2 regions of the Noviherbaspirillum saxi genome follow, and region 2 is predicted to be linked to the other one. Evidence: predicted binding sites of a transcription regulator. Region 2 holds the regulator's gene; the other holds the start of a gene.
The links. The regulator NrdR, encoded in region 2, represses ribonucleotide reductase genes. The targets are predictions, from matches to a motif close to CACNANATNTNGTG.
Positions count from the first base shown of each region.

Region 1: the regulator NrdR is predicted to act here: its motif matches at 8,970-8,983, upstream of D3871_RS03920 (ribonucleoside-diphosphate reductase subunit alpha).

Region 1 covers NZ_QYUO01000001.1:798,918-814,258, reverse strand. Annotated here, with positions in the region: gene D3871_RS03955 (DUF3426 domain-containing protein) at 1-965, shown strand, start outside; gene D3871_RS03950 (carbohydrate kinase family protein) at 1,004-1,936, shown strand; gene D3871_RS03945 (outer membrane lipoprotein) at 2,089-2,544, shown strand; gene D3871_RS03940 (YggT family protein) at 2,695-3,237, opposite strand; gene D3871_RS03935 (histone H1-like DNA-binding protein) at 3,336-3,971, opposite strand; gene D3871_RS03925 (ribonucleotide-diphosphate reductase subunit beta) at 4,499-5,689, opposite strand; gene D3871_RS03920 (ribonucleoside-diphosphate reductase subunit alpha) at 5,799-8,717, opposite strand; gene ampD (1,6-anhydro-N-acetylmuramyl-L-alanine amidase AmpD) at 9,096-9,689, opposite strand; gene D3871_RS03910 (sigma-54-dependent transcriptional regulator) at 9,686-11,158, opposite strand; gene D3871_RS03905 (two-component system sensor histidine kinase NtrB) at 11,172-12,884, opposite strand; gene D3871_RS03900 (PP0621 family protein) at 12,921-13,166, opposite strand; gene D3871_RS03895 (cytochrome C assembly family protein) at 13,163-13,972, opposite strand; gene D3871_RS03890 (sigma-54-dependent transcriptional regulator) at 14,068-15,341, opposite strand, start outside.
Region 2 covers NZ_QYUO01000001.1:2,312,465-2,327,805, reverse strand. Annotated here, with positions in the region: gene D3871_RS10835 (hypothetical protein) at 1-1,070, shown strand, start outside; tRNA gene D3871_RS10830 (tRNA-Lys) at 1,332-1,407, opposite strand; gene ybgF (tol-pal system protein YbgF) at 1,578-2,327, opposite strand; gene pal (peptidoglycan-associated lipoprotein Pal) at 2,331-2,855, opposite strand; gene tolB (Tol-Pal system beta propeller repeat protein TolB) at 2,894-4,159, opposite strand; gene tolA (cell envelope integrity protein TolA) at 4,166-5,101, opposite strand; gene D3871_RS10805 (ExbD/TolR family protein) at 5,107-5,544, opposite strand; gene tolQ (protein TolQ) at 5,544-6,242, opposite strand; gene ybgC (tol-pal system-associated acyl-CoA thioesterase) at 6,327-6,767, opposite strand; gene D3871_RS10790 (SDR family NAD(P)-dependent oxidoreductase) at 6,819-7,565, opposite strand; ZMP/ZTP riboswitch at 7,703-7,828, shown strand; gene glyA (serine hydroxymethyltransferase) at 7,925-9,169, shown strand; gene nrdR (transcriptional regulator NrdR) at 9,387-9,857, shown strand; gene pilV (type IV pilus modification protein PilV) at 9,980-10,558, shown strand; gene D3871_RS10770 (PilW family protein) at 10,555-11,520, shown strand; gene D3871_RS10765 (pilus assembly PilX family protein) at 11,550-12,170, shown strand; gene D3871_RS31640 (PilC/PilY family type IV pilus protein) at 14,573-14,851, shown strand; gene D3871_RS10755 (pilus assembly protein) at 14,836-15,341, shown strand, end outside.

The DNA.
Region 1 (15,341 bases), 1.5 Mb from region 2:
CAACTTCTCCGGTGGCGACGGAAGCGTCGGCCGCCGACGTCGCAAGTGCCGATACGCAAGAACGTCAATCCGGGGAACAAACGCATGGCGATTTACCGCCGTCAAATTCGGATGCAGTCATCAACGACGCGGGCATTACGCCAGATGCGGCAAATCCGCCTGCGGCGATCGAGCCGGCACATGCCGATACATCCGGCGGGATCGACACCCAGCCCTCGAGAGACGATCCGCTGCTGCGCATGACGCTGATCGACATTGCGCATGTTCCGCGCAAACCGTCTGCTGACGACGTCGTTACAAGCGCCGATGACAAGCATGGGGAAGATCCGGTCGAGCAGGCAATCGATGACTTGCAGGCGCGCCCGTGGCGCCGTAAACCTGGCGCTTCAACGGATGGCGAGTCGGATGCACTCGATGCGGCGGATGCAGCCGATTACGAGGAGCCGGGCTTTGTCCGACAGGCGCGCCGGCGCGAACGGCTTGACCGGGCAATGAATATTTTCATGGGGACCGCATCCGCATTGCTGCTGGGCGTGCTCATTGCCCAGGCAGCGTATGTGTTCCGCGATCAGATTGCCGCGCACATTCCGCAGGCCCAGCCGATTCTTGCCGCTGCCTGCGCACGCAGCGGATGCCAGGTCGGTCTGCCATCCCGAGTCGATTCGGTTTCGATCGAGTCGAGCGAACTGCAAACGCTGGCCGCGGACTCCAATACGTTTAGCCTGACAGTGCTGTTGCGCAATCATGGCTCGACGGTACAGGCCTGGCCCAGCATCGAGCTGACCTTGAATGACAACGCGGAAAAACCCGTGGTGCGCCGAGTATTCCAGCCGCGCGACTATCTGGCTTCGACCAAGGAACTGGAGCGCGGGTTTGCACCGGCTTCGGAACAGCCGCTCAAGCTTTACTTTGAACTGTCGCAACTGAAGGCGGCAGGCTATCGCGTCTATCTCTTTTATCCCTGACGCCGTTACCACCATTTCTTTTCATAATGTTCACCAACATGACATCCTTAATCTGCGGCTCGCTCGCTTTCGATTCCATCATGCTGTTCGGCGGACGCTTTTCCGAAGCGCTGCTGGCGGACCAGCTGCACAAGATTAACGTCTCTTTCCTGGTGCCGGAAATGCGGCGCGAATTCGGCGGCTGCGCGGGAAACATCGGCTACAACCTCAAACTGCTGGGCGGCGAGCCACTCATCATGGCGACCGTGGGGCAAGACGCAAAACCTTACCTGGACCGTCTCGATCAATTGCAGATCACGCGTCGATGCGTGCGCATGATCGAGGATACCTATACTGCGCAGGCCTTCATTACCACCGATGCGGCCGGCAACCAGATCACCGCTTTCCATCCGGGCGCGATGACGCGCTCGCATGAAAACAAGGTGAAAGAGGCAGGCAGCGTAAAGTTGGCCATCGTTGCGCCGGATGGACGCGACGGCATGTTGCAGCATGCGAAGGATTGTGCGGACCTGAATATTCCCTTCATCTTTGATCCAGGCCAAGGCCTGCCTATGTTCAACGGCGCTGACCTGGAGCATTTCATTGAACTGGCTACCTATGTGGCGGTCAATGATTATGAAGCGGAATTGTTGACCGAGCGTACCGGCTTGTCCTTTGAACAGATTGCGCAGCGAGTCACCGCATTGATTGTCACCCGCGGCGAGCAAGGGGCGGAAATCTTCACCGCCGGAAAACGGATTGACATTGCCTGCGTAGCGGTGGAAAAAGTGATTGACCCAACCGGCTGTGGCGACGCATTCCGCGCCGGTCTGCTCTATGGATTAAGCAATGGCATGGATTGGGAGACGACTGGACGACTGGCGAGCCTGATGGGCTCGATCAAGATCGCCAGCCAGGGCGGCCAGAATCATGCGCCGCCGCGCGCCGAGATTGAGGACCGGTTCCAGCAGGCATTCGGTTATCGCTTTTAGTATTACCGGTCCGGAAATTCGCTGCGCGGGTATCCAGCGTGATTGATGATGGCATGGCGACAGGAACGCAGAATACCTGCACCGCACTTTTCCGATCTGCATGGCCTGTGTCCTGACTCCGCTGTCGTGAATTCTTTTTATCCGGAGGCAGCATGGATAGCGATGTGAAATGGCTGGTTCTCCTGTCGGCGGCGGCGCTGCTCCCCGGTTGCGCATCATCGCCACCTCCGCCCTCCACCATCTCCTCTACCCAAGGCACGTTTCTGGTTCAAACCGCACAGGTGACCAACGTGAAAGACGTCGTACTGCGTGACGGACGCAGCACCGGACTGGGCTCATTTGTCGGCAGCATACTGGGCGGCGTCGCCGGCAGCAAGATAGGCAGCGGCACCGGCAGTGCAGTTGCAGGCATCGGTGGCGCGGTTGCCGGCGGCATGGCGGGTCAGCATGCCGAACAGTCCGGTTCGGGTCGCAGCACTACCGAAGTGACAGTGCGCCTGGACAATGGAGAACTCCGTACCTTTGCTGTTGAGCCCGGGGAAAGTTTCCGTGTCGGCGAGATGGTGAAGGTAACGACCAATAACGGACTGGTGCGCTTAAGCCATTAAAGCGGATTCAGCCTGACCAGATTTCCTCAACGCGCCCGTCTGCGTAAATGCCCTGGCTTGCAAGCCAGGGCATTTACGTATGGACGCGATGCCTCGCAGATCCCGGAATCGGTCCACCGCGTCGTTTTGCAACGACCGCTCCATCCTTTATCAAGCCAGCGAAGTAATTACCGTAGTAACCAGCATCAGGGCTATCTGCAATAAAAGCAGCGCGACCAGAGGACTGAGATCGACGCTGCCGACCAGCGGGACGACGCGACGAAGCGGACGCAGCAGCGGATCGTTGAGTGCACGGATGAAAGGTGCAAACGGCGCATGCGGATTAACCCAGCTGAACACGGCTTCGAGAATCAACAGGCCCATGAAGCCATAGAAGACCCATTGGAAGAAGCGCAGCAGCGACATCGTGGTCAGGAATTCGGCCGAGAAACGAGAGAGGATGGCAAGGTCGATGGCCACTGCAAGAATAATGATGAGGATCGCTGCGATCAGGCTCGCCCAATCATAGCCTCCGACCCCAGGCAGCAGACGACGCAGCGGACGTACCAGCCAGTCGGTCAGGTGGAAAATGAATTGACCCAAGGATGTCGGTGGACGGACCCGCACCACCTGCATCCAGAAACGCAGCAACAGTACACCGCCCAACACGCCGGCGATCGCATCGACAATCAAGGTAAGAATGCTAGTCAGCACTATCTGGTCTCCACATGAAAAAAGCCCGTTGGGCGGCGAATAGCCACGCAACGGGCATTTTGCCTGAACTTAATCAGGCGTGCGAACAGGTTCAACGATTACGGACGGGTGCCGGTCGGAAACGGCCATGCAGCTGCCGGATTGAGAACTGTCTTTGCAGCGGGTGCAGCAGCAGGCTTGGCGGCGGATTTCTTCGCAGCGGCCTTCTTGGGAGCAGCCTTCTTGGGCGCTGCAGCTTTTTTCGCAGCAGGCTTGGCAGCGGCCTTCTTCGCAGCTGGCTTCGCAGCTGGTTTAACAGCTGCCTTTTTCGCAGCGGCTTTCTTGGGAGCTGCAGCTTTCTTGGCTGCTGGCTTCTTCGCTGCTGCTGCTTTCTTAGGAGCTGCGGCTTTCTTCGCTACGACCTTTTTGGCTACTGCTTTTTTAGGAGCTGCGGCTTTCTTGGCTACGGCCTTTTTAGCTACTGCTTTTTTAGGAGCTGCGGCTTTCTTCGCTACCGGCTTCTTGGCTACTGCTGCTTTCTTAGGAGCTGCGGCTTTCTTCGCTACCGGCTTCTTGGCTGCTGCCGCCTTTTTTGCTACTGGCTTCTTCGCTGCTGCCGCCTTTTTTGCTACCGGCTTCTTCGCTGCTGCTGCCTTCTTGGGAGCTGCTGCCTTCTTAGCTGCAGGCTTCTTTGCTGCTGCCGGCTTCTTTGCCGGGGCTGCTTTTTTCGCAGCTGCTTTCTTTGCTGTTGCCATTTGTTTCTCCTTCACGTGATGGAAAATTCAAACTACGAGGTTGTAAACCCGCCTGCCCCATCGCGATGGGTCATGCGGATTATTCATCGGCACAAGCAAGCATCTGCTTGCACTAATGAATTCGGCACCAGCTGAACTGCTGCATCACCTCATTCATGCAGCACTTCAGCCTTTTCGAACTACGCCTCTCTTCTGAAAATCATTGCCGCGCGTCGGCAATGAGGGAGGACTTCTATCGCGCGCATCGGGCGCTGCGATTGCCGTAGCCAAAAAAAACGCCGGCAACAAAGCCGGCGCGGGAATACTCTTTCACAAAAACCAACAGGTTTTTCAGGGAAAAAGCCGCCTTGCCCGACAGCGTCGGGGTCAGCGGCGATAACAGAGATGATCTGATCGTTCGTCTACTGTCCATTAACTTTGGTAATAATCCTTCGGGTTTTCAGTGACCGGCCACCTTGCGGTTTCTTTCCGATCGACTGCTTTATCTCCGTTCATCCCGCTCGTTTCGAGTCAGGATTTTTTCTTACTTATTCCCAGTTCAGTGCACCACCGGTCTGGTATTCGATCACACGAGTCTCGAAGAAGTTGCGCTCCTTCTTCAGATCGATCATCTCGCTCATCCACGGGAAGGGATTCTCTTCCTGCGGGAACATCGGATCGAGACCGATCTGTTGTGCGCGACGATTTGCGATGAATCGCAAGTACCCTTTAAACATCGGCGCATTCAAACCGAGCACTCCACGCGGCATTGTATCCTCTGCGTAGCGATATTCCAACTCCACCGCGTGCAAAAACAACGATTTAATCTCTTCGCGGAAGTCGGCAGTCCACAAATGCGGATTCTCGAGCTTGATTGTATTGATCAGATCGATCCCGAAGTTGCAGTGCATCGACTCATCGCGCAGGATGTATTGATACTGCTCGGCCGCACCCATCATCTTGTTCTGACGGCCCAGCGCAAGGATCTGTGTGAAGCCGACATAGAAGAACAACCCTTCCATCAGGCATGCAAACACGATCAGCGAACGCAGCAGCGTTTGATCCGCTTCGACTGTGCCGGTCTTGAACTCGGGATTGGTGAGCACGTCGATGAATGGAATCAGGAACTCGTCCTTGTCGCGGATCGAGGCGACCTCGTGATAGGCATTGAAGATCTCGCCTTCGTCGAGACCGAGCGATTCGACGATGTACTGGTAGGCGTGCGTATGAATTGCTTCCTCGAATGCCTGGCGCAGCAGGTACTGACGGCACTCCGGAGCAGTGATGTGGCGATAGGTGCCCAGCACGATGTTGTTGGCGGCGAGCGAGTCGGCAGTGACGAAGAAGCCGAGATTGCGCTTGACCAGACGGCGCTCGTCTTCGGTCAGACCATTCGGATTTTTCCACAGCTCGATGTCGCGCTGCATGTTGATTTCCTGCGGCATCCAGTGATTGGCGCAGCCAGCCAGATATTTGTCCCATGCCCACTTGTACTTGAACGGAACCAACTGATTGACGTCGGTCTGGCCGTTGATGATGCGCTTGTCGGCTGCATTGACGCGGCGCGATTCATCGCCTGCCGGCTTTGCGACCATAGCCGGATTGAGCGCGGCGTTGGTGAGCTGCGCGTTCATTTGCGCATTGGGGGAAAGCGAATGCGACGCCGCTGGCATCAGCGCCGGTTGTGGTGCCTGAGCGGGTCTCGCGGCTGGAGTTACTTCGTCATCCCAACTGAGCATGGTTGATCTTCCTTACAGGTATTGTAGTTGCACTTGCGTGTTGTTCAAGCCAGCGGCGATCAATTCGACGCCTGCCGGCTTTTTATTTGGGATCCTGATGCCTGCAGTGTTACTGGCAGGCTTCGCATTCTTCGAAACCAGGATCACCCGGACGCAGCATGCAGGCGGGACCAGCCAGCTCGTCGCTCGCCGAAGTTGCCGCTGCCACCGGCGCTGCAGCCATGCCTCCGGTCATGCCGCCATGTGCCGAAACCGCATTGAGCGCACCGGCCTTGGTGGTCGACTTTTCGGCATGGGTCGCGCCGATGGTGCGCAGATAGTAGGTGGTCTTCAGACCGCGCAACCAGGCCAGCTTGTAAGTTTCGTCGAGCTTCTTGCCCGATGCGCCGGCCATGTAGATGTTCAGCGATTGCGCCTGGTCAATCCATTTCTGGCGACGCGATGCCGCTTCCACCAGCCACCTCGGCTCGACTTCGAACGCGGTGGCGTAGATTTCGCGCAGGTCTTGCGGAATGCGGTCGATCTTGGCCAGGCTGCCGTCGAAGTACTTGAGATCGGCGACCATCACTTCATCCCACAGGCCGCGTGCCTTCAGGTCGCGCACCAAGTATTCGTTGATCTCGGTAAATTCCCCGGACAGGTTCGACTTCACGTACAGGTTCTGGTAAGTCGGTTCGATGCAAGCGGACACGTCGATGATGTTGGAGATCGTCGCGGTCGGGGCAATCGCCACGCAATTCGAATTGCGCATGCCATGTTCCTTGATGCGTGCGCGCAGCGAAGCCCAGTCCATGGTCTCGGACGAGTCGACTTCCAGGTAGCCGCCGCGTTCTTCAGCCAGCAGCTTGAGCGAATCCTGCGGCAGGATTCCGCGATCCCACAGCGAACCGCGGTAGGAGCTGTAACGGCCGCGCTCTTCCGCCAGTTCGGTCGATGCCCAGTAGGCGTAGTAGCAGACGGCTTCCATCGAACGGTCGGCGAACTCGACCGCATCCATCGACGCGTACGGGATACGCATCATGTGCAGGCAGTCCTGGAAGCCCATGATGCCCATGCCGACCGGCCGGTGACGCAGGTTGGAATCGCGCGCTTTCTTGACTGCGTAATAGTTGATATCGATCACGTTATCCAGCATGCGCATCGCGGTGCGGACGGTTTTCTGCAGCTTGACCTGGTCGAGCTTGCCGTCTTTCATGTGTGCGGGCATGTTGACCGAACCGAGGTTGCAGACCGCGATTTCGGATTCGTTGGTGTTGAGCGTGATCTCGGTGCACAGGTTGGAGCTGTGAACGACGCCGACATGCTGCTGCGGGGAACGGATATTGCACGGATCCTTGAAGGTGATCCATGGATGACCGGTCTCGAACAGCATGGACAGCATCTTGCGCCACAGGTCGAGCGCCTGCACCTTCTTGAACAACTTGAGTTCGCCGCGGGCAGCCTTGGCTTCATAGCCGGTATAGGCTTCTTCGAAGGCCTTGCCGAACTTGTCGTGCAGGTCGGGCACGTCGGATGGTGAGAACAGGGTCCAGTCGCCCTTTTCCATCACGCGCTTCATGAACATGTCGGGAATCCAGTTCGCGGTGTTCATGTCGTGAGTGCGGCGGCGATCGTCGCCGGTGTTCTTGCGCAGGTCGAGGAATTCCTCGATATCCATGTGCCAGGTTTCCAGATAGGCACAGACGGCGCCCTTGCGCTTGCCGCCCTGGTTGACCGCGACCGCGGTGTCGTTCACCACTTTCAGGAATGGAACCACGCCTTGCGACTTGCCGTTGGTACCCTTGATGTGGGCGCCGAGTGCGCGAACCGGAGTCCAGTCGTTGCCGAGACCGCCGGCGAATTTGGCGAGCAGCGCGTTTTCCTTGATCGCTTCATAGATGCCGTCGAGGTCATCGGCAACCGTAGTCAGGTAGCACGACGACAGTTGCGAACGCTGGGTACCGGAATTGAACAGTGTCGGCGTCGAGCTCATGAAGTCGAACGAGGACAGCAGGTTGTAGAACTCGATCGCGCGGGCTTCGCGGTCGATCTCATTGAGCGACAGGCCCATTGCCACGCGCATATAGAATGCCTGCGGCATTTCAATGCGGGTGCCTTCGATATGCAGGAAGTAGCGGTCATACAGCGTTTGCAGGCCGAGGTAACCGAATTGCAGGTCGCGTTCCGGCTGCAACGCATCCGCCAGCTTCTTGAGGTCGAACTGCGCAAGCTTGGTGTCGAGCAGATCGGCTTCGATACCTTTCTTGATGTACTTCGGGAAGTAATCGATATAGTGCGCGGCAGCATCTGCCTGCGCGACTTCCTGACCGAACACTTCCTTGCGGATGGTGTGCATCAGCAGGCGGGCAGTTACCTTGCTGTACGCAGGATCCTTTTCCATCAGCGCGCGGGCGGCCAGGATGGCGGACTTGTGCAGCTCTTCGACCGGCACACCGTCGTACAGATTCTTGACTGTCTCGGAAAGGATGGCTTCAGCATCGACATGCTTTTCGAGGCCGACGCATGCGGCAGTAATCAGATCGCGTACCTGATTGAGGTCCAGCGGACGACGCTGGCCATCTTCAATCACGTGCAATTGGAGAGCCTCGGTCGGCTTGGCCGCTTGCTGCTGCGCACGCTCTTCCATGCGCTTGGCGCGGTACAGCACGTAGGCGCGGGCAACATCGTGTTCGCCGGAACGCATCAGCGCCAGTTCGACCTGGTCCTGCACGTCTTCGATATGAAAGGTGCCGCCGGCTGGCTGGCGACGCACCAGGGCCGACACCACGCCATCGGTCAGTTGTTCGACCAGTTCGCGCACGCGAGCCGATGCTGCGCCCTGCCCGCCATTCACCGCGAGGAATGCCTTGGTCATGGCGATCGAAATCTTCGACGGCTCGAACCCGACGACCGCGCCGTTGCGGCGGATGACTTTATAGTCGCCAAGGCTGACGTTCATGTTGGCTGTGGCAGCGGAGGTGGGGGCGTGCGAAGGGGTGAGACCGAATTCTGCGGTGGATTTTAGGGAAACTTCTTGATTTGAATGCATCTCGCCTCCTGACGTGTCGCGACAGCCGTAGAGCTGTTTATGATTGTTAATTTAGAACGCCCCATGCCGGCGACGTTCACATCTCTGTACAAACCGCTTTTGAAAGCACGAACGAACCCTTGCCCGATGACATGGCATCGTGCCTAATGGTTTGCACTTCAAGGGGGGAACTGTTCAATGCCCACCCACAACATGACAACTTATATGCTACGGACCTACCCTGAACAGCCCTATGAGGGGAATCGCGGCAACTACTATATCTAGTGGTGCTTGCCGCGATTGGTACTAATTCTAGTGCCGGCACCCGGAGTATGCAATATCTTTTTTATGGGATGCACAACAAATTTCCTGAGTAAACAGGGTTGACTTTTCCGGGTATTAAGAAGGAAAGCGCAGTTCGCCTTGCACTACGGAAGCGAGGTCTTTGCGAATCAAGGACTTGCGAAAACGCACCCAGTCGAAGTGCGGCCCGGGATCGGTCTTGCGTCCAGGCGCGACATGTTCATGTCCGACGACGTCGGTCAAGGGATAGTGAGCGCGCAATGCTGCGGTGAGTTCGGCCAGGGAAGCGTATTGGGCGACCTCAAACGGTTCGAAATCCGAACCCTCCAGTTCGATCCCGATAGAGAAGTCGTTACAGCGCTCTCGACCGCAAAACGTCGATACGCCCGCATGCCATGCGCGGTCGTTGGCCGACACGAATTGCATGACATGTCCATCGCGCCGGATCAGAAAGTGCGCCGATACTCGCAATGCACGCAACTGGTCGAAGTAAGGATGTGCATCGCAATCGAGGCAGTTGCCGAACAGGTCAGCAATATATGGTCCGCCGAACTGGCTCGGCGGCAGACTGATGTTGTGAATGACCAGCAGATCAATCACGGTGCCGGCGGCGCGGGCGTCGAAGTTGGGCGAAGGCTGGCGTTCGACTCCTGCGCACCACCCTGCGGCATCAAGCTGGAATCGGTTCATGCGTCGGGCTCATGAATGGCAAGACGCTGCATGCGATAACGCAGCTGGCGAAAACTGATGCCCAACAATTCGGCCGCCTGGGTACGATTGAAATGTGTTTTCGCAAGTGCGCGACAGATGACGTCGCGCTCGACCGCGTCCAGGTAATCGGGAAGCGAGGCGGGAAGTTCGCTTTCCGGTTCACTTATCGCTGCATTCATCCCGCTGGCGGGTTCCGCCGCAGGCGGTGTAGAGACTTCCCGGCCTTCGGGCTCTGCTACCACAACCGGCTCCGGTTCGGCGGCGCGTACGCTGGAAGCTGCGAGCGGCATCGCCGCTTTCAGCGCCAGATCCGCCACCTCGATCGCGCCCTCGTTGGCAAAAGCCAATGCACGCTCTAGCACATTCTCAAGTTCGCGTACGTTGCCGGGGAAGGCATAAGCGCGCAAGGCATCGAGCGCCGCCGGCGTCAGCACGGCCGGAGCCGTACCGCCGGATAAGCGCGCAAGGATGACGTCGGCCAGCAGGCCCACATCGTCGAGCCGTTCGCGCAGCGGCGGCAGACGCAGCTCGATCACATTCAGGCGGTAAAACAAGTCTTGCCGAAACCGGCCTTGCTCAACACATTCGGCGAGATTTTGATGGGTGGCACTGATAATGCGGACGTCGACCGGCTCTTCCACCGTTGCACCGACCTTGCGCACCCGGCGCTCCTGTATGGCACGCAGCAGCTTGACCTGCATCGGCAGCGGCAGATCCGCGACCTCATCGAGCATCAGGGTGCCGCCGTTCGCGGCCTGAAAAAAACCGTCGCGGTCATCGTTGGCGCCGGTAAACGCGCCCTTGCGGTAGCCAAAGAATTCGGCTTCCATCAAGGCTTCGGGGATTGCGCCGCAGTTCACCGCGATAAACGGTTTGTCGGCGCGTGCGCTGTGCGCATGGATGTCGCGTGCGGCCAGTTCCTTGCCGCTGCCGGACTCCCCGGTGATCGCCACCGGCGCCATGCTTCGCGCAAGCCGGACAATCTGCGCACGCAAATCGCGCATGACTGCCGATTGGCCGACCAGACAGGATTGAGCATTGTCGGCTCGCGTTCCGGCCGGCATGACATTGCCGCCGGTCTTGTGCGTGCGCAGCGCCGACTGCACCATCATCCGCAACTGGTCGAGCGCGACCGGCTTGGACAGATAATCGAAGGCGCCGGCCTTCAATGCGGAGACCGCATTGTCGGTACTGCCGAAAGCGGTAATGACGGCGATCGGCGTATTCTTATAAGAAGCAGCGACTTCCCGCACCAGTTCGATACCCAATCCATCGGGCAGACGCATGTCGGTAAGGACCAGTCCATATTCTGTCTGCGCAAGATGACTGCGCGCCTGGCCCAGGCAATCGGCGCAATCGACATCCAGCCCCATCTTGATCAGCGTGATTTCCAGCAGTTCGCGTAGATCGTCTTCATCGTCGACAACCAGAATTCGGGGTACAGTCATGGCAATACTCGCATCATTGATCATGGCGGCCGGCAAGCGACCCATCACGCGCTACGGCAAAAGTGATCACAAAACGGCCGCTTGGTTCGTCGCGCCCGTCACCCGACAACTCCATCCGGTATTCGTAATCCAGCATCGCGCCATTATTCAGGCATAGTTCACGGGCAACATAGAGCCCGAGTCCGGTACCCTTGCTGGAAGTAGTGTAAAACGGCTCGAACAGATGCGCCCTGACTTCCGGCGTGATCGCCGGCCCGTCATCCTGGACATGCAGTTCCAGCCTTTCGGCAGTCGGCGACGTGCCCATCAGGCGGATGCTGCCGGGCAGACCGCTTGCATAGCGCAAGGCGTTCGACACCAAATTAAGCACCACCTCCCGCAGGTGCAGTGGATCGAAACGGACTTGATAGTAATCCATGCTGCTCATCGCAATCATGTCCGGCGCCACATTGTGCGTTTCGCGCAACTCGATCAGCACTTCAGCGAGGAAGCTTGCAAGCCGCAAGGGCTCGGCATGGGTATGCGCCTTGCGCGACAGCTTCAGGATATCTTCGATCATCCGGTTCAGACGCACCACGTTATCACTGATGATGTTGAGCAGGCGCTTTTCGGTAGGCTGCACCAGGTCTTCACTTAATAGAGAAGCCGCATGGGAAATCGCGGATAGCGGGTTTCGTACTTCATGCGCGATGCTGGCGGTCAGGCGACCCATCGACGCCAGCTTCAGTTGCTGCGCCTGGTTTTCGATTTCGCTGACGTCCTGCAGAAAGATCACCGTGCGGTCGTTACTCAAGCCCAGACTCTCGACCGATGCAAAGCGCAGCTTCAGGTGGGCAGCCAGTTCGCGGCGTCGGTCGCGCGATGGACCGGACCTGTCAACCGGCTTGATCCTGACGTAACTGGATCCAGCCGAAGTGGCATCGGAGCCTGCGCCACGTGGCTGCTGCCAGGCGAAAAAGGCATCGGCGATCGGTCCCAGGGCCGGAAGATCGGTCAGCTTGTAACGCGGTTGTCCGTATGCAATGGACATCCCCAGCATGTGTTCCGCCGCCGGGTTGCCAGCGAATACCTCGGTATCGTCACCGACTACAAGAATGCCGTCGCCCATGTCGGCGATGACGAGCCGATTAATCGCTTCCTGCAATTGCAGATCCCTGCCCCGCTGCGCAACCAGATCTTCCTGCTTGATCACCTTGGCTGCGAGACGGTTGATGACGAAAATCGCTGCGAAGAAGGCGGCGCCATACAAACCGGCTTGCGATGGCGTGGTGTCGGCAAGTGAATAAAGGAGCTGGTACAGGCTTTCGCCAAGCAGGATCAGCGTGACGATGGAGACAAAGAACAGCGCGAGCACAAGGGGCGCAAGCACTGCGGCACCGGACAGCGGAAACAGATAGAGGATGGCCAGCCCGCTGCGTGCGCCGCCCGAGGCGATATAAAGAAAGGAAATAGCGGCAATATCGAACACTAGTTGGGTCAGCAGCTGCAGCATGAGCCGGCGCTGCACATAAGTGCTCAAGACGCCGAACCCGATCGCCACCAGCAGATAAGCCGCACACGATTGCCAATCGGCAAAGGCCTCGCCTGCACGCGTTGCCCGGATGGCATTGATGCCAAAGTAGGCAAGCAGCACCACGGTAATCACGACACGGGTAGCGCAAAAGGTTTGCAGCGTGCGCCAGAAGGTCTCGCGCGTTTCCCTCGGCTGTTGCGCCACGTCCGTCATCGACCCGCCGTCATCATCGGATGTATCGTGCGGCGTTCAGCGACTGGCATGCAGCCGCCGATGTTCGTCGCTGCAGAATACCGTGCCAGCCGGTCCCGGCAAGGCTTCCGCCATCGGCAAGTGGACGCCGCATTCCGCGCACTGGATCATAGGCTGCGGTTCGTCCAGCGAATCCGGTTGCGGCGCATGCGTAGACGCTTGCGACCTTGTCTTGTTTTTCTTGCCGCGCACCAGCCATAGCACCACGATCAATACGATGACGGTCCAGATCAGCACCTTCATGCCAGCCCCCGGTGCAGCACGACTTCAAGCACGAAGCGGCTGCCGACATAGGCCAGCAGCAGCGTGGCAAACCCCGTCAGCGTAAACCGCAAGGCAGTCTTGCCGCGCCATCCACGCCCGACCCGTCCGGCCAGCAGCAGGCCAAACAAACCCCAGGACAGGATAGTGAAAATGGTTTTGTGATCCCATTTGATCGGCGTGCCGAACAATTGTTCGGAGAACACGATGCCGGACAGGACTGTCAGGGTCAGCAATACAAATCCGAACGCAATCATGCGAAACAAGAGCTTTTCCATGGTCAGCAGTGCGGGAAGCCGGTCGATCGCGCGCGCCAGCCAACGGTCGCGCGCATCGGCCGGCGATGCATGAAGGCGCGACTCCTGCAGCGCCATCAGCACCGCATGAAACGCCGCGAGGGTCAACGAGCTATAGGCAAGGATGGCGATCACAACATGCCAAGGAAACAGACTGGATTTGTCCTGCAAGGGGATCAGGCTGCCGGGGAACAAGGCCGGCAGCACCACGGCAACTGCAGCGGTCGGCAATACCAGCACGCGCAAACCGTCCAGCGAAAAATTGCGGTTCTCCAGCCAATACGCCGCGACGGAAATCCAGAGCGTGGCCGACAGCACAAATGCAAAACCGATGCGCAGCGATCCCGGCACCACCATGTCGGCCCAGAGCGCGCCGCCGTGCAAAAGCCAGCCAGCCGCAGTGCCGACGGAAATGCCGAACCGTTGCTTCGAAGGCAAAGCGGCACAAGTCATGTAGAGCAGCGCTGCAAGTACAAATAAGGTGATGTGCATCGCGCAGGGACGGTTATGGACAGATTTCCGAGTTTACACCATGTCCGGTCGGGATCCGGTGCCGGCAACTGCACTCTCCATCGCATCGTCCGCCTTCATGATGCTTTGTCATCCATCCCGCGTCCGGCAGGCAACTGGTACTTTTTCAACTTGTCGTACAAGGTTTTTTTCGGCACGCCAAGCCGGTCGGCTGTCGCCGCGACATTGCCTTCACTGGCTGCCAGCGCATCAGCGATCACCATGCGTTCGTAGGCATCGACCTGTTGCGGCAAGGCGAGATCGGACTCTGCCGATGATGCCGCCGAAGCGGCACCGGCCTGATCGAGAACGCCAAGCACCAGGCGGTCGGCAAAATTGCGCAGCTCACGTACATTGCCGGGCCAGTCTCGCGCCTGCCACCCGGCGATCTGCGCCTGCGTCCAGCCCGGCACCGGTCGCTGGTAGCGGATGGCCGCGCCTTGCACGAAATGCGCAAGCAAAAGCGGAATATCGTCGCGGCGCTCGGCCAGTCGCGGCAGTTCGATATTGACGACGCCAATACGGTAGTACAAGTCTTCGCGGAAGCGGCCCTGGGTACTGAGTTCCAGCAAGTCGGCCTTGCTTGCGGCAATCACCCGGCAATCGATACTGATAGCCTCATTGCCACCGAGGCGTTCAAGCTTGCGCTCCTGCAGCACGCGCAGCAACTTGACCTGCAATGCGAGCGGCATGGTTTCTATCTCGTCAAGAAATACCGTGCCGCCGTTTGCATATTCCAGCTTGCCGATGCGCCGCTTCTGCGCACTGGTAAAAGCGCCCGCTTCGTGACCGAAGATTTCGCTTTCGAATACCGATTCCGGCAAGGCGCCGCAATTGAGCGCGACAAACGGACCTTTGCGGCCGCTTGCCGCATGCAGGTGGCGAGCGACGACTTCCTTGCCGGTGCCGGTCTGGCCATTGATCAGGATATCGACCGTGGTTGGACCGACTGTGCGGATCAGCATGCGCACACGCTCGATCGCCACCGATTCGCCGATCAGCGCCGGCATGTCGGGATGCGAAGTCCAGGCTGCTTTCAGCCGCCGGTTTTCGAGCACCAGACTGCGCTTTTCCTGCGCGCGACGGACGGTTTCCATCAGGCGTTCGGCGGCAAACGGCTTTTCAATGAAGTCGTACGCGCCGGCACGCATCGCTTCCACCGCCATGTCGACATCGCCATGTCCCGTTACGACGATCACCGGCAAGTCCGCATCCATCGCGACAAGCTGCGATAACAAATCGAGCCCTGACTGGCCGGGCAGACGCACATCCGTGACGACAACGCCGGGAAATTCGGACTGCAGCAAGGCCAACGCATTCTCGGCACTTTCGCAGGCATGCACCCGAAAGC
Region 2 (15,341 bases):
TCCAGTGGGAGACCGAAAGGCAGAACCGGATTCATCAAGATGCGATCGAGTTGCGCAGAAAGCAGGCGCGCATCGATGTTACACACAGGGAGATGCCGGCGGAGCACCAGCAACTGCCGGATCCTCATGCCAATGCAATGCGTGCTGTCCAGACGGCGCATCTCGCTTCGACCGATGCAGCCTCGTTGCGCGGCGAATGGGTGGACAAAGTATTCCGTATCCCACGAATGCGCTCTGCGCTGATCCCCCTTGATGATGCGAAGGAGGGCGCGGAATGGAGCAAGCCGTTTGCCCTTCGAAAAGCGGATATCGAGCCGCTAGCCTCTTTTTTTTCCGGCTACAAACAATCCCGCTTGTTCATGCCAGGCCTGGCGGAAAGTCATATCGATGAAGAAGATGGGCTCGCGGAGGCAAAACTTGATTTTGCGGTCCGCGCACTGCTGGATTTGAAGCAGGTCGGTGCCCGGGTCATTCTCGATCCGCCAGTGCAGATCGATGCGCAAATCGAATTCCATGATCTTGAAGAAGAGTTGCGTGATTGCCGCGACCATGTTCGCGCGCGCAGTCTTATCAAGGTAGCCCAGAGTGTGCATGAAAAGCAGCTTGCTCAAGCGGTGGGGCGAGGACTGGAGATGGGCAATGCACTTCATGACGCCTTGATGGGCGACGGTCACATCAACCTGATCCGCGCATGGGAGCGCCGCCATGGGCGCAAACCGACAGTGCAGGAGCTTCATCAGATGCTGACGACCGGGAAAGTAACTGCGAACCGGCGTTCAATTCCCGTTAGTACCGGCAAGGCGGCGCGCGCACCTGTCGATATCGTCCGCAAGGAAGCTCCTGTGCCTCCATGGGCTGAGGCGGCTGTACCATCGGTGAAGCCAAAGGAAAGCGTGTTGCAGTGTCCTGCGATCGACACGCCAGTAGTTGTTCAGGACGCCGTCGAACCCTCTCAGTCGAACGACGCTCCTACGCCAGTTGTTCCGAATCGTACTCGGCAAGTTTTGATGTATGTGCTGCATGCTGCTGCGAGCACTGCCGCCTTGATTGCCTACGCTTGGTACTTCTGATTCCGGGCGTTTATTTCTTATACCAATCCTGACCTGTAACGTGACGGACATTCACTTGCCGACCGGGTGGCTGGTATGCGGATCCGCGCCTGCCCCCATTGTCTGTGATCTGGTTGCAGCCGCGATGCGCAAGGATTAGTTGCGATGGGGGATTCTCGGGCACGCTGAGGATGCTGGATCGATCGTTTCCGTGAAGACTCGAAAGCACAGCCGTCAATGAAAAAAGCCCACGAAGAAATTCCTCGTGGGCTTTTTATTTTTTGGTAGGCCGTGCGGGATTCGAACCTGCGACCAACGGATTAAAAGTCCGCTGCTCTACCAGCTGAGCTAACGACCCGAAGACCAAGATTATAAAGAAGTTTTGACAGGTCTGTCAAATGCCTTGCGACAAACCTTCAGGAAATTCTTTCGTACTGCTTCCAACAACTTCATTGACTTGCTCATTGCCTTGCTTTGCCTGTAGCTTGCGGCTGCACATTAGTGACGCTGCAAGCTACAGGCAATGGATTACTTCAATGCCGTCAGGCGTTCCTTGGCGGTCTGTGCCGATGGTGACTCCGGATACTGTGCAACCAGTGTTTCCAGCGTCTTTCTCGCCGCAGGCTTGTCCTTAAGCTCCATTTGGCAGCTTGCGATATTCAGCAAGGCATCGGCCGCCTTGGGGCTGTCCGCATAGTTCTTTACGACGACCTGCTGTGCACTAATCGCGTTGCGATAGTCACGTTGTGCGTAGTAGGTATTGCCGAGCCAGTATTGCGCGGATGGCGCCAGTCCCGATTGCGGATAGCGACGCGTAAACTCGAAGAATGCAGCGCCAGCACTGCGATAGTCCCCCGCTTTGAAAGCGGCGAGGGCAGCATCATATGCGCGTTGTTCTGTTTGTTCTACGGTGACTTCCTTGCCATCGACCGTGACCTGCTGCGGTTCAAGCTTGCGAATCCTTGTATCAAGGTCGACGTAAAAGTCTTTTTGCCGTTTCTGCGCATTGGACAATTCATTGGTCAATACCTCGATCTGACCGCGCAAGCGTGATATTTCCTGCCTGAGCTGTTCGTTCTGGTTATTCAGATCGAGACTGTTCGTCTTGTCCGCCTTGGCATTGATCTCGCTCTGCATATTGGTCAGGCGATTGCGGATTTCGAGGATTGCCTTGCGCGCATCCTCGTCTTCGAACAATGCCGCCTGCGATTGCAGCGGTGCGAGCGAAAATGCGGCCATGACGGCCGCAGCAAGTGTAGATCGGATGGAGTTGTTCATGGATTATTGATAGGCCAGATCAGCGCGGCGGTTTTCTGTCCACGCGGCTTCGTCGCTGCCTGTAGCTTTCGGCTTTTCCTTGCCGAACGAGACAGCTTCCATTTGCGCGTCCGATACGCCGAGCAGCACCAGGGATTTGCGAACGGCTTCAGCACGTTTCTGGCCGAGTGCCAGGTTGTATTCGCGGCCGCCGCGGTCATCGGTGTTGCCTTGGATAACGATCTTACGAGCCTTGTTGGACACGAGGTATTTTGCATGTGCTTCGACGACCGGCTTGAATTCGTCCTTGACGATGTAGCTGTCATAGTCGAAATAAACACTGCGCTTGGCGAGAACGCCTTTCGGGTCGTTCAGCGGATCGGTCGAGCCGGTCGTCACGGGGCTGATGGAACGTGCATCGGCGGTATTGGGTGCCGTGCCAGAACGTTCTTCGACTTTGGCGTTGTCATCCAGCTTGACGGAGGAACCGCAAGCCGTCAGTGCCAAGGCGCTGGAAAGAATAAGGGCAAAAGTCGTGGTAGTGCGCATTCAAATTTCTCCTGAGTGAATATTGCTTCAAACCTATATTATTTCATGAATGGGCCCCAGGTGGGCTCCCTGATGTCCCCGGCTTGCGTGGTGAGGCGGTGCCGGACGCGTCCGTCAACCGACACGACCGCAAGCGAGCCGCGGCCGGTTGCATACATGATGTATTTGCCATTCGGGGAAAAGCTGGGCGACTCGTCCTTGGTCGAATCAGACAAGCGCAACTCCTGTCCATTTGTCAGATCAAGTGCATACAGCTGGAATCTTCCGTCACGACGCGAAATATACGCCAGCGTTTTGCCGTCTTGCGCGACGCGCGGGCTGATGTTGTAGCTGCCATTGAAAGTCACGCGCTGTGCTTCACCGCCATTGGCGCTCATCCGATAGACTTGCGGCCCGCCGCTGCGGTCGCTGGTGAAGTAAATGTATTGACCATCTGCCGAAAACTGCGGCTCGGTTTCGATGCCGTTGGAATTGGTCAGCTGGCGCAGGCCCGAGCCATCGGCATTCACGACATAGACTTGCGTATAGCCGCTGCGGGACAGCGCAAGGGCAAGACGGGATCCGTCAGGTGACCATGACGGCGCGGAGTTGTTGCCGCGATGGTTGGCGACCACGGTGCGCTGCCTGCTTGTCAGATCCTGCACATAGACAACAGGTTTTTTCGCCTCGAAAGAGACGTAGGCGACCTTTGTGCCGTCAGGCGACCATGAAGGCGAAATGATGGGTTCGTTGGAACGTAGCGCGACCTGCGTGCCCTCGCCGTCGGCGTCAGCCACTTCAAGACGGTATTCGTTGCCGGCTTTGGTGACATAGGCAACGCGGGTCGAGAAGGCACCGCGGACACCGAGAAGTTTTTCATAAATGTCATCGGCGATCTTGTGACCTGCAACACGCAGTCGGTCGGGTGCGGCAACCTGGCCGAAGCCTGAGAGGTTGGATGCCTTGACGGTATCCATCAGGCGGTAACGGATATCGTAACGGCCGTCGGCAAGGCGTTGTACGCTGCCGACGACCAGTGCATCCGCGCCTCTGGATTTCCATTCGCCATAGTTCACCGAAGTGGTCTCGGACATGGTGTTGCCCGTGTCAATGATCTTGAAATAGCCGCTGCGCGCGAGATCCGCCTTGATAATGGCGGTGATCTGTTGGGGCGCGATGGTTTCGTCGGCAAAGCCGGCGATCGCAACAGGGATCTGCGTGGCACCGACACCTGTGGTCTCGACGCGTAATTGTGCTTGTGCAAACGTCGCGGTAAAGCCGATCGCGAGGATCACAAACGTACGCGAGAAAAGATTTTTTATCATGATCGCTTACTGGTCTTTCGGTTTATGGTTACCTATGAACGTGGATGGCACGCTGCCGGATGAATCTTTCGGGAACGGTTGCGCACGCTCGATCGCACGCGCAACGGCATCGTCGAAGCCGGGAAGGCCGGAGGAGCGCAATTTGCGCATGCCCGCGACGGATCCATCAGGCAGCAGGCGCACTTCGTATTCTACCGGCGGGTTGCCTTGCAAGCCTTCCGGCACGATGAAGGTGATGTTCGATCGGATCTTCGCCGCGATACGCTGACTGTAAGCGCCATCGGCGCGTCCGCCCTGGGCCTTCGCAGCATCGCTGCTCCCGCCAGCGCCGGTAATGCGACGCATGTCCTCGTCGCGCATCTTCTGTGCGAGTTTGTTGTCCGCTTCGTCCTGCTGACGTTTTTTCTCAGCCGCAGCTTTCTTGATTGCCTCTGCCTTCTCTGCTTTTTCCTTTTCGAGGCGCTTGGCATCTTCCTGCTTCAGCTTGGCGACTTTCTCTTCTTCCTCGCGACGTTTCTTGTCCTTCGCGAGTTTTTCTTCCTCAAGCCGCTTCTTTTCCTTGGCAAGATTTTCTTTTTCTTCTTCCTCTTCCCGGCGTTTCTTTTCTTCCGCCTTGCGCTTCTTCTCCTGTTCAAGCGCGATATCCGGCTTGGCGACAGGCGGCTCGACCACCTTGGGTTTGGGCGGTTCTTGAACGACCGGCTTCGGTTCTGGCTTGGGCTCCGGTTTGGGTTCCGGTGTCGTTACCGGCTCTGGCACGGGAGCTGCTTCGCGCGGCTGCGGACTCCAGACTTCTGCCTCGATGGTGGTCGGCGTATCGCTTTGCCAACGTACTCCAATCCAGAGAAAGGCGAGCAATGCGGCATGCACCAGCGCTGCAAACGTTAGCGCGCGCCAGCGGCCCGGTTCCTTCGGTACCGAATACGGAGTGGAATCTGTCATCGCGTTCATTGCTTTGTCGCGAGCCCCACGCGGTTGATGCCCAATTTCTTGGCTTCGGAAATGACTTGAATTACTTCGTCGTACTTGATGTCCTTGTCCGCCGAAATCATCACCGGCAACTCGGGATTGGCTTCATGCATGGAGCGCAGTTTTTGCAGCAGCGCGCTGCGGCCGCCCACCTTGTCAGCCTGGTTGCCGCTCTTTTGACCATTGATGCCGATGGTTGCACTGGTGTCCGGTTTCAGCGAAATCTGGATGTACTCGGTCGGCGGTAATGCCGACTTGGCCGCTGTCGGCAGATTGATCACACCCGGATTGGTCAGCGGCGCTGCCACCATGAAAATGATGAGCAGCACCAGCATTACGTCGATATACGGTACGACGTTGATTTCGGATTTGAATTTGCGGCTGCGTCCGCCGCGCATCGTGCTATTGCCTGCCATTAGCGAACCTGACGCTGCAAGATGTTGGAAAACTCTTCAATGAAGCTTTCGAAGCGAATCGCAAGGCGATCGATGTCGTGCGAGTAGCGATTGTACGCAACCACTGCAGGGATCGCTGCGAACAGGCCGATCGCTGTGGCGATCAACGCTTCGGCAATGCCCGGTGCGACCGATGCAAGAGTGGCTTGCTGTACGTTTGCCAAGCCGCGGAATGCATTCATGATGCCCCATACGGTACCGAACAAGCCGACGTAGGGCGAGACTGAACCGACTGATGCCAGAAACGCAAGATGTGATTCGAGGGCATCCATTTCGCGTTGATAGGCAGCGCGCATCGCGCGGCGTGCGCCATCGATCATGCTGCCCGGATCGACCTGACCCTTGCCGGCGAAGATCGCTTTGCCTTTGATGAATTCACCCATGCCGGATTCAAAAATGCGTTCAAGCGCGCCGCTATTGCCGTTCCGGCGGCGGTTCGACGTTGCTTCTTCGAACAAGGCATTGAGATTGCCGCCCGACCAGAAGGCGCGCTCGAATTCCTCGGTCTGCGTCTGCGCACTTTTGATGGCAAACATTTTGCGAAAGATATATGTCCAGCTCATGATTGACACAAGCAGGAGCAGGGCCATGACCAACTGGACAAGCAGGGATGCGTTACTGATCAGCGAGATAAACGAAAGGTCTTGTGTGACGCTCATTGGATGTTTTAACGTAATTGCAAATTCTATTCACGCAACCGTATCTCTCCCGCCAGGGCGGAAACGATGTCGTCTCGTGGGATTTTATGCCGTGCCGCTCTTGCTTTTGTGGATACGGTCCAGCACTTCGTTCGGGATAGCCATGGGCCTGAAGCTTGCGGTATGCACGCAGCCGACCCGGATTCTTCCGCTCGTCAACAGCATGCTTTCCTTTCCCTTTGTTCGCCAAGCCTCTTGTACAAACTCTACCGAGGCGCGGCCTAGCCGTTCGACAACGACCGTGAGTTTCAGTTCATCATCTAATTTCGCCGGAGCATGATAATCGACAGAAGTGCTCTTGACGACAAACATCGCCTGATGCGTTTCCGATAAGAGTTGTTGCCCGATTCCACAGTGACGAAGCCATTCGGTACGTGCGCGCTCAAAAAATTTCAGATAATTTGCATAGAAGACAACCCCGCCTGTATCGGTATCTTCATAGTAAACCCGAATCGGCCAGACGAACTCCGGCTGGCTTTTATCCATGACACCGCCATCCCTCAACGCGCCGCAATGATTTTGCTGCAATACGGAGCATTACAGATTTCGCTTGATATTCAAGGTGCCAAAGCCTTGGCAGGTTGGCATCATCTCGAGATAGTTGACGTTGACATGCGCCGGCAGTGTGGCGATCCAGTAAGCGGATTCGGCGATATCACTTGGGGTTAGCGGAACGGTGCCTTCATAGACCTTGGCTGCGGCGTCATCGTTTTTCAGGCGTACATTCGAGAATTCCGTGCCGCCGCACAGGCCGGGGGCGATATTGGTGGCGCGTACGCCGGTACCGATCAGGTCGGCCCGCAGGTTGAGCGTGAAATGATCGACAAATGCCTTGGTCGCGCCATAGACATTGCCCCCGGGGTAAGGAATGGCGCCTGCCAGCGAGCCGATATTGATGATGGTTCCGCAACCGCGCGCCACCATGCCGGGCAAGACTACATGGGTCATCGTGACCAATCCCTTGCAATTGGTATCGATCATGGTTTCCCACTCTTCCAGCGAAGCCTTGTGCGCGGGTTCAACGCCCAATGCAAGGCCGGCATTGTTGATCAGGACATCGATGTCGGCCCATTCGGACGGTAGTGCATCGATTGCCGCCATGATCGATGCCTTGTTGCTCACATCCATTTCGACCGGCAGCAGCGAGGCGCCGAGTTCGGCCGCAAGCTTGTCGAGGCGTTCCTTGCGGCGACCGGTCGCGATGACTTTGTGGCCATTTTGTGCAAACTTGCGCGCCATTTCTTCGCCAAAGCCGGATGTTGCGCCAGTAATCAATACGATCATGGTCGTTTCCTTTCATGCATAAACGATGCGTTCGCAAAATTGTAGCCGAAAGGCAGGGTAACCATTTCAATTCGTCAAAAATCGTTTGCCGCTCATCCTTGCCGAATTCTAGGGGCTGACTTACAATTTAGCTCCATTTCGTCTCACGTAACTGGCGAATGCCGGCAGCAGCGATTCATCGCGGCCCGGCTAAAAGGTGGAAATCCACCGGGGAACGTGAGATATCAATAGCCGTTCAATAGCCGTTCGCCTGGGCAGCCCAAATGGAATGCACGACTGAGGCTGCCTGTCCTTTTCCTATTGGCCCCTCATTCGATTTCGGCAAAACCACTTTGCTTCCTTAATCGATTGGAGTTTTCATGTTCACAAAAGACCATACCATTGCCAAAGTCGACCCCGAACTTTGGTCCGCCATTCAGCAGGAAAACACGCGTCAGCAGGATCATATCGAACTGATCGCGTCCGAAAACTACACCTCGCCTGCCGTCATGGAAGCGCAGGGTTCCCAGCTGACCAACAAGTATGCGGAAGGCTACCCAGGCAAGCGCTACTACGGCGGTTGCGAATTCGTTGACGTCGCCGAAACCCTGGCGATCAATCGCCTGAAAGAATTGTTCGGCGCCGAAGCCGCGAACGTGCAGCCGAATTCCGGTTCGCAAGCCAATCAGGGCGTTTTCTTCGCGATGCTCAAGCCCGGCGATACCATCATGGGCATGTCGCTCGCCGAAGGCGGTCACCTGACACATGGCATGGCGCTCAACATGTCGGGTAAATGGTTCAACGTCGTTTCCTATGGTCTCAATGACAAGGAAGAAATCGACTATGACGCAATGGAGCGTCTGGCACGTGAAAAGAAGCCGAAGATGATTATCGCGGGCGCTTCCGCGTATGCGCTTCGCATCGACTTCGAACGTTTTGCAAAGATCGCCAAGGAAGTCGGCGCCTATTTCATGGTCGACATGGCCCACTATGCGGGCCTGATCGCTGCCGGCGTGTATCCGAATCCGGTTCCGCATGCCGACTTTGTCACTTCGACTACACACAAATCGCTGCGCGGTCCGCGCGGTGGCGTGATCCTGATGAAAGCCGAGCACGAGAAAGCCATCAATTCGGCAATCTTCCCCGGCATTCAAGGCGGTCCGCTAATGCATGTCATCGCCGGCAAGGCCGTCGCATTCAAGGAAGCATTGTCGCCCGAGTTCAAGTCTTATCAGCAGCAGGTAGTCAAGAACGCGGACGCACTGGCCAAGGCCCTGATCGCGCGTGGCTTGCGCATCGTATCCGGCCGTACCGAATCGCACGTGATGCTGGTCGATCTGCGCGCGAAGAAAATCACCGGCAAGGAAGCGGAAGCAATCCTTGGTTCGGCGCACATCACTTGCAACAAGAACGCCATTCCGAACGATCCCGAAAAACCATTCGTTACCTCGGGCATCCGTCTCGGCAGCCCGGCGATGACGACCCGCGGTTTCAAGGAAGCGGAAGCGATCAAGGTCGGCAACCTGATCGCCGACGTGCTCGACAATCCGCACGATGCGGCAACGATCGAGCGGGTGAAAGCGGAAGTGCGCAAGCTGACCGAAGCTTTCCCGGTCTACGGCTAAGCAAAGTAATACGAACGAGGACCGGTTTGCCGCCGGCATGGTCAGCGCTTCAAGGTGATGACCATACCTGGCGGCGTAACCCAGCTCTCGGATCAAATGACAATGCGGAAGCAGGTTCGTGCAAATACCTGTTTCCGCATTGATAATTGCTGAGTTGATAATGCTTGTGTGCGATACTAAGGACCTCTCCTAACTCGCACGCCTATCCACAGCCGCCATGAAATGCCCCTTCTGCCATCATGAAGATACTCAGGTAATCGACACGCGCGTGTCCGAAGAAGGGGATACCATTCGGCGCAGGCGTCGCTGCGCCCATTGCGATAAACGCTTCACGACTTATGAACGCATCGAGTTGCTGATGCCGGTCATCGTCAAGAAAAATGGCAGTCGCACCGATTTCGACGCGGCCAAACTGCGCGCCAGTCTCATGCTGGCCTTACGCAAGCGGCCGGTGTCCGCGGAAGCAGTGGATGCCGCGATACATCGTATCGAAGAAAAACTGCTTTCCAGCGGCGTGCGCGAAGTCTTGTCCGGCCATATCGGCGAACTCGTCATGCGCGAACTCAAACGACTCGACAAGATTGCCTATATACGCTTTGCCTCTGTCTACAAGAGCTTTGAAGACGTGGCCGAGTTCCAGGACGCAATCGCTGAAGTCGGGCGCGAACGCAAAACTCCTTCCAAATAATCTCGTTTAAAACGCACATCGCTATTTCATTTCACGCGTCAAAAAAGTTGCATAAAAAATAATTAACAAATATATAATATTGTTTTATTGTATCTTTTGTGGGCAAAGAAATGGCTTGCGACGTGGTTAAGCAACACACTTCGGGTTTTTCACTTGTCGAGGTGCTGGTTGCGGTATTTATCCTTGCCATCGGCGTTATTGGCGCAGCAGGAATGCAGCTGACCGCGATGCGGACTAACCACCAGTCCGGGCTGCAAACCATGGCGGTCCAACTGGCGGCCGAGCTTGCCGACAAGATGCGTGCGAACGACGGCCAGATGAAGAAGAGCGATACCGACAATCCTTTCGTTGGTCTCAGCTATCAGCGTTCCATCGATGGCATGCCGCAGTCTCCGTCCAAGCTTTGCTACTCCGTGAGCTGCAATAGCCGCGAGCTGGCCGACTTTGATGTCTACGAATGGAAGAGGCGTATTGCTTCAACGCTGCCGGATGTACGCGCGCTGGTGTGCCGCGACTCCCAGCCTTGGGATGATGCTGCACGCGCCCTGTCATGGAATTGCCAGCCGGGTGCGGAGACGGGCACCTCATTGGTCATCAAGCTGGGATGGCAGGCAAAAAATTCCGACGGTAGCCTTGTGAAGGACGCCGCCAAACAATTTCCGCCCAGCGTCGCCTTTACTGTCGAGCCCTACGTGCAATGAATATCGACATGTTGAGGGAAAGCGCGTCGATATCCCGGTCATTGGTGCGCGAAAACGGCCTTACCCTGATTGAGCTGATGATTTCAATCGCCCTGGGGTTGTTGGTCGTGATGGCGGCGACGGCGTTGCTGTTGTCTACCAAGTCCGGTTATCTGGCCCAGGACGATGAAGCGCGAATGGACGATACCGGACGCTATGCCATGGAAATTCTTACCCGCGCCATACGGCAGGCAGCTTACGTGAATTGGGACAGACAAGAGGCGCCTGCCATAGTGAAGCCGGAAATGAACCCAAGCATCGAGGGGCTGGATGCGCACCGTTTGAAAAGCGATGCTCCATGGATGGCATCGCCGGTCGCTGCGCCGGTCAATGGAAGCGATGTGTTGTCGGTCCAGTTTTTCGGAGCGCCTGAAGGTACTGTAGTTAACTGCGCCGGCTTTCCGGTCGCCGACCAACAGCGTAGCGGCAGTCTTTTCTACGTGGCGGAGGATTCGCTTGGCGAACCCCAGCTGTATTGCAAGTATTTGGGAAATTCAAGCTGGAAGGCAGACGCCATTGTGCGCGGGGTCGAAGGTTTTCAAGTTCTGTATGGGGTCGATACGGATGACGACGGCCTCCCCAATCAAATGGTCAGCGCCACCGGGGTTAACGCACTTGATGCGACAACCATACCGCAGGGCGTCAGCATAGCGGTGGGAAATGCAAAGACCCACTGGAAAAAAATAGCCACCGTACAGATCGCGGTGCTTGTGCGCGGCACGAATAATACCCGCATCCCTGCGAGTACCGATGACCTGATTTTTGACATGTTCGGCAAGGAGTACTCCGACATGCATGCATCCGCAGACAAAGGCGTGCGTCTGACGGAAACGAATTTTTCGAAAGCTACCCGCAATCGGCAGCGCAGGATGTACGCAACCACAGTGCATCTTCGCAATCAGGCATCAGGGAGCGGCGATTGAATATGTCGTCCCTGCACGTCGGTTCACGCATGAATACTCGTATTGCCGTCGCAAACCGCACAAAAGAGACAGGCGTCTCCCTGATCGTGTCGCTGCTCATGCTGATTGTGGTTTCGTTGCTGGGTATTTCGGCTGCGCGGATAGCACTGCAGGGCGAGAAAGTATCGCGCAATGATCGTGACCGCCAGATCGCTTTGCAGGCAGCCGAAGCTGCGTTGATGGATGCCGAGCTCGACATAGAAGGCTCGCCCGATGCGGCCAAATCGCGCAGTGCCTTGTTTGCATCGGACAACATGCTCGCGTTTCCGGCAACCGGTTGCAAGGCAGGGGTCGCCAATATCGATGTCGGTCTGTGCAGCGCCGCGGCGGAGGGTAGTGCTCCGGTATGGCAAACCGTCGACTTTCTGGATGCGTCGGAAAATGCCAGCTCGGTTCCCTATGGCCGCTTTACCGGCTACAGCTTCCCGGCCGGCATGGGGACGCTTCCGGCACGTCAGCCACGCTATGTCATAGAACCAATGATGTTTGCCTACAAAGGCTACGCCGCCGAGAAGCCCGAAGTGTTTTACCGAATTACGGCGATCGGGTTCGGCATGCGGGATTCGACGCAAGTGGTATTGCAAACGTTTTACAAGAAAGCTGACAAATAGATGAGGAACGCAATTGTTGTACCGATATACCTCGCCGCATTTCTGTCGTCATTCGGTTTGTTCATCTCTGCTACGGCGGTTGCGGCAAATGCACCCAATCCCTTAGTGAACATCGCCGCCGGACCGCTATTCAGCGGTCGTGCAAATCTGCACCCCAATTTGCTGTTGAGCCTCTCGGTTGAGTTTCCTACCGTGGGCGTTGCTTATCGAGGCGATGGTGGCACCTATAACCGCACTTATGAATACCTCGGATACTTCAATCCGAAAAAATGTTATCGCTACAAAGGCAGCAACCGCAATCCCGGCAATGACACGAATCTCTTTTACGACGACCTTTACTTCGTCATCGACACCAATGCCGATTCAATTCACGAATGCGGGAATGGCACATTCAGTGGCAATTTCATGAACTGGGCGTCATCCTCGGCAATCGACATGGTGCGCTATGCGCTGACGGGCGGCGACCGCATTCGTGACACCGATACGGAAACCATATTGCAACGTGCGGTATTGCGGGATGGCGCCGAGCCTAATTTTTATGCGCATAACACTTACTTTCCGCGCAGGACGGTCACTGTCGGTGGCAACGTCAGTGCACCGAAAATGGTGACCCCCTTCGATGTGACTACACTCTATGTCGTTTCCTGCCGCAATCGCATTCTTTTCAGTGATACCAGCGCCGGCACGGTTGTTGGCAACGATGCGAGCCAGTATTGCACATCGACGTGGGATGGAATTGGCAAGGCACCGAAGAATGCGACAGACAAGAAATTGGGCGACTACCTTGTCCGGGTCAAGGTTTGCGATGAGGTCGAAGGACCACAGAGAAAAGAGCTATGCCAACAATACGGAAACGTATACAAGCCGGTCGGCCAGATTCAGCGAAATGCTGACAAGCTGCGCGTTGGTGCCATGGGTTATCTGCTCGATGACGACGTGCAGCGTTATGGCGGCGTCCTGCGTGCGCCGATCAAATACGTCGGCACGACCCGTCGAGAAGCGCCGGACTTCCTGGTGAAAGAAAATGACTGGCGCGAGTGGGATGCGAATTCGGGCCGGTTCTACAACAATCCCGACATGCCGTCTGATCGCGACGGCAAGACCAATAGCGGCGTTCTCAACTATCTCAACAAATTCGGCCGTTCAGGAAACTACAAGCGATACGATCCGCTAAGCGAACTGTATTACGAAGGAATCCGCTATTTTCAAGGTAAGGGGCCGACATCGAACGCCGTCAGCAATATCACCGGCACCATGAAAGATGACTTTCCGGTCATCGATAAATGGCAGGATCCCGTAATAGCATCATGTCAGCGAAACTACATCCTCAGCATCGCTGACGTGAACACGCATTGGGACCGCTACATACCCGGGAATACACGTACCAAGTATGGATCCTCACAGACCGAAAACGACGCGCATGACGCTGCGCGCACCATCGAGTCTGCCGATGAAGCCGCGCCGGCACTGAATGTTGTCGACTGGACGCGCAAAGTCGGCGAGATGGAGAGCGACACTTCTGGCAAGTATGGAAACCCTGCAAAGAATGACAATCTCTCCAGCCTTGAAGCGAAGGATACTGGCGCTTCCGGGCATGGCACTTACTATATGGCCGGCTTGGCCTATTGGGCAAATACGAACGATATTCGCGTCGATAAACCGACCCGCGTGAAAACCTTCGCCATCGACGTGGATGAAGGCGGCAATGGCCTTGTCGATGGCAGTAAACGTGCCTTGAAACCGCGCGATAGCCAGCTTTACCTTGCGGCGAAATATGGCGGCTTCGACCCCCAGACCAAGGACAATAATCCATTTGTGAGCCTGACGGCGGACGGGGAAACGCTTAGCGGAAGCTATGCGCCATGGAGCAATGGCAAGGATGCGACCGCCGTTCCCCGCAACTATTTCCTGGCCGGCCAGCCGAAGGAAATGATCAGTGCCATCGGCAAGGTGTTTTCCACATTGTCCGAAGGAGGAGGAACGATTTCCGGCGTTTCGGTATCCACCTCCAGGATATCGACCGACGGTGCTCACGTGTATCAGCCCGGCTTCGATTCATCGACATGGAGTGGCAGCCTCAGAAAGCTGAAACTGACGCTGGGCGCCAACGATGAAATCAACATCGGCAAGTCGGCGGAATGGGATGCCGGAGAAATTCTGACCGGTATTGTGGCCAAGGGCGCGGAGCCGATCCCGGCCAAGCGACGAATATATACCTCATCCGTTTCGTCCGGCGGTATTGAAAACATCGAGTTCAAGTGGGATCAGTTGACCGAAGCGCAAAAAGCCTGGCTTGACGTTTCGCCGGTAAGCACGCAGGCCGATGGGCGGGGAGTCGATCGCGTCGGTTACCTGCGCGGGGAACGAGCACTCGAAGCCGATCAGCCCGAGGGATTTTTCGCGTGCGAAAGCGTGTATTGGGCGACATCATCAATGGCAATCCTGTCTTTGTTGGCGCACCGTCGACCAGCGTGCAAGGCAGTGGATACGAAACCTTCTACAGCAAGCATGCCGGTCGTGCCAAGGCAGTGTATGTCGGCGCCAATGACGGCATGCTGCATGCGTTTGATGCGACGAGCGGCCTGGAAATGTTTGCCTATGTTCCCAATGCGTTGATTCCTGGCTTGAATCGCCTTACCTCCCCGAATACCGGCATCAGCCATATATGGATGGCACGGTAACCGTGGCCGAAGCCCATGCTGTAGGTGGATGGAAAACAGTCCTTCTTGCGAGCATGGGCGGCGGGGCACAGGGTGTGTTCGCGCTGGACGTGAGCGACCCCGCATCATTTGCCGGAGGCGGTCGGGCACTGTTCGAGTTTGGCGATGCCGACGATCCCGATATGGGTTACGTCATTGGTACGCCGGCTATTGCGAAATTTCGTGCCTACGCGAAAGAAGGCGCTCCCGATTACAGGTACTTCGCCGTTGTCTCCAGCGGCATGAACAATTACAAGAATGATGGCGCAGGCCGTTTCAATCAGGATGCGTCGGGCGCATTATTCCTCCTTTCATTGGACAAGCCGCCATCGGCCAAATGGCAACTCGGCGTCAATTACTATAAATACCGTACTCCCTCCAAGGACGCGGGCGTGCAAAACGGACTGAGTGCACCCGCGCTTGTCACGGGCGCCGATGGCGCGGTGCGCTACGCGTATGCAGGCGACATGCA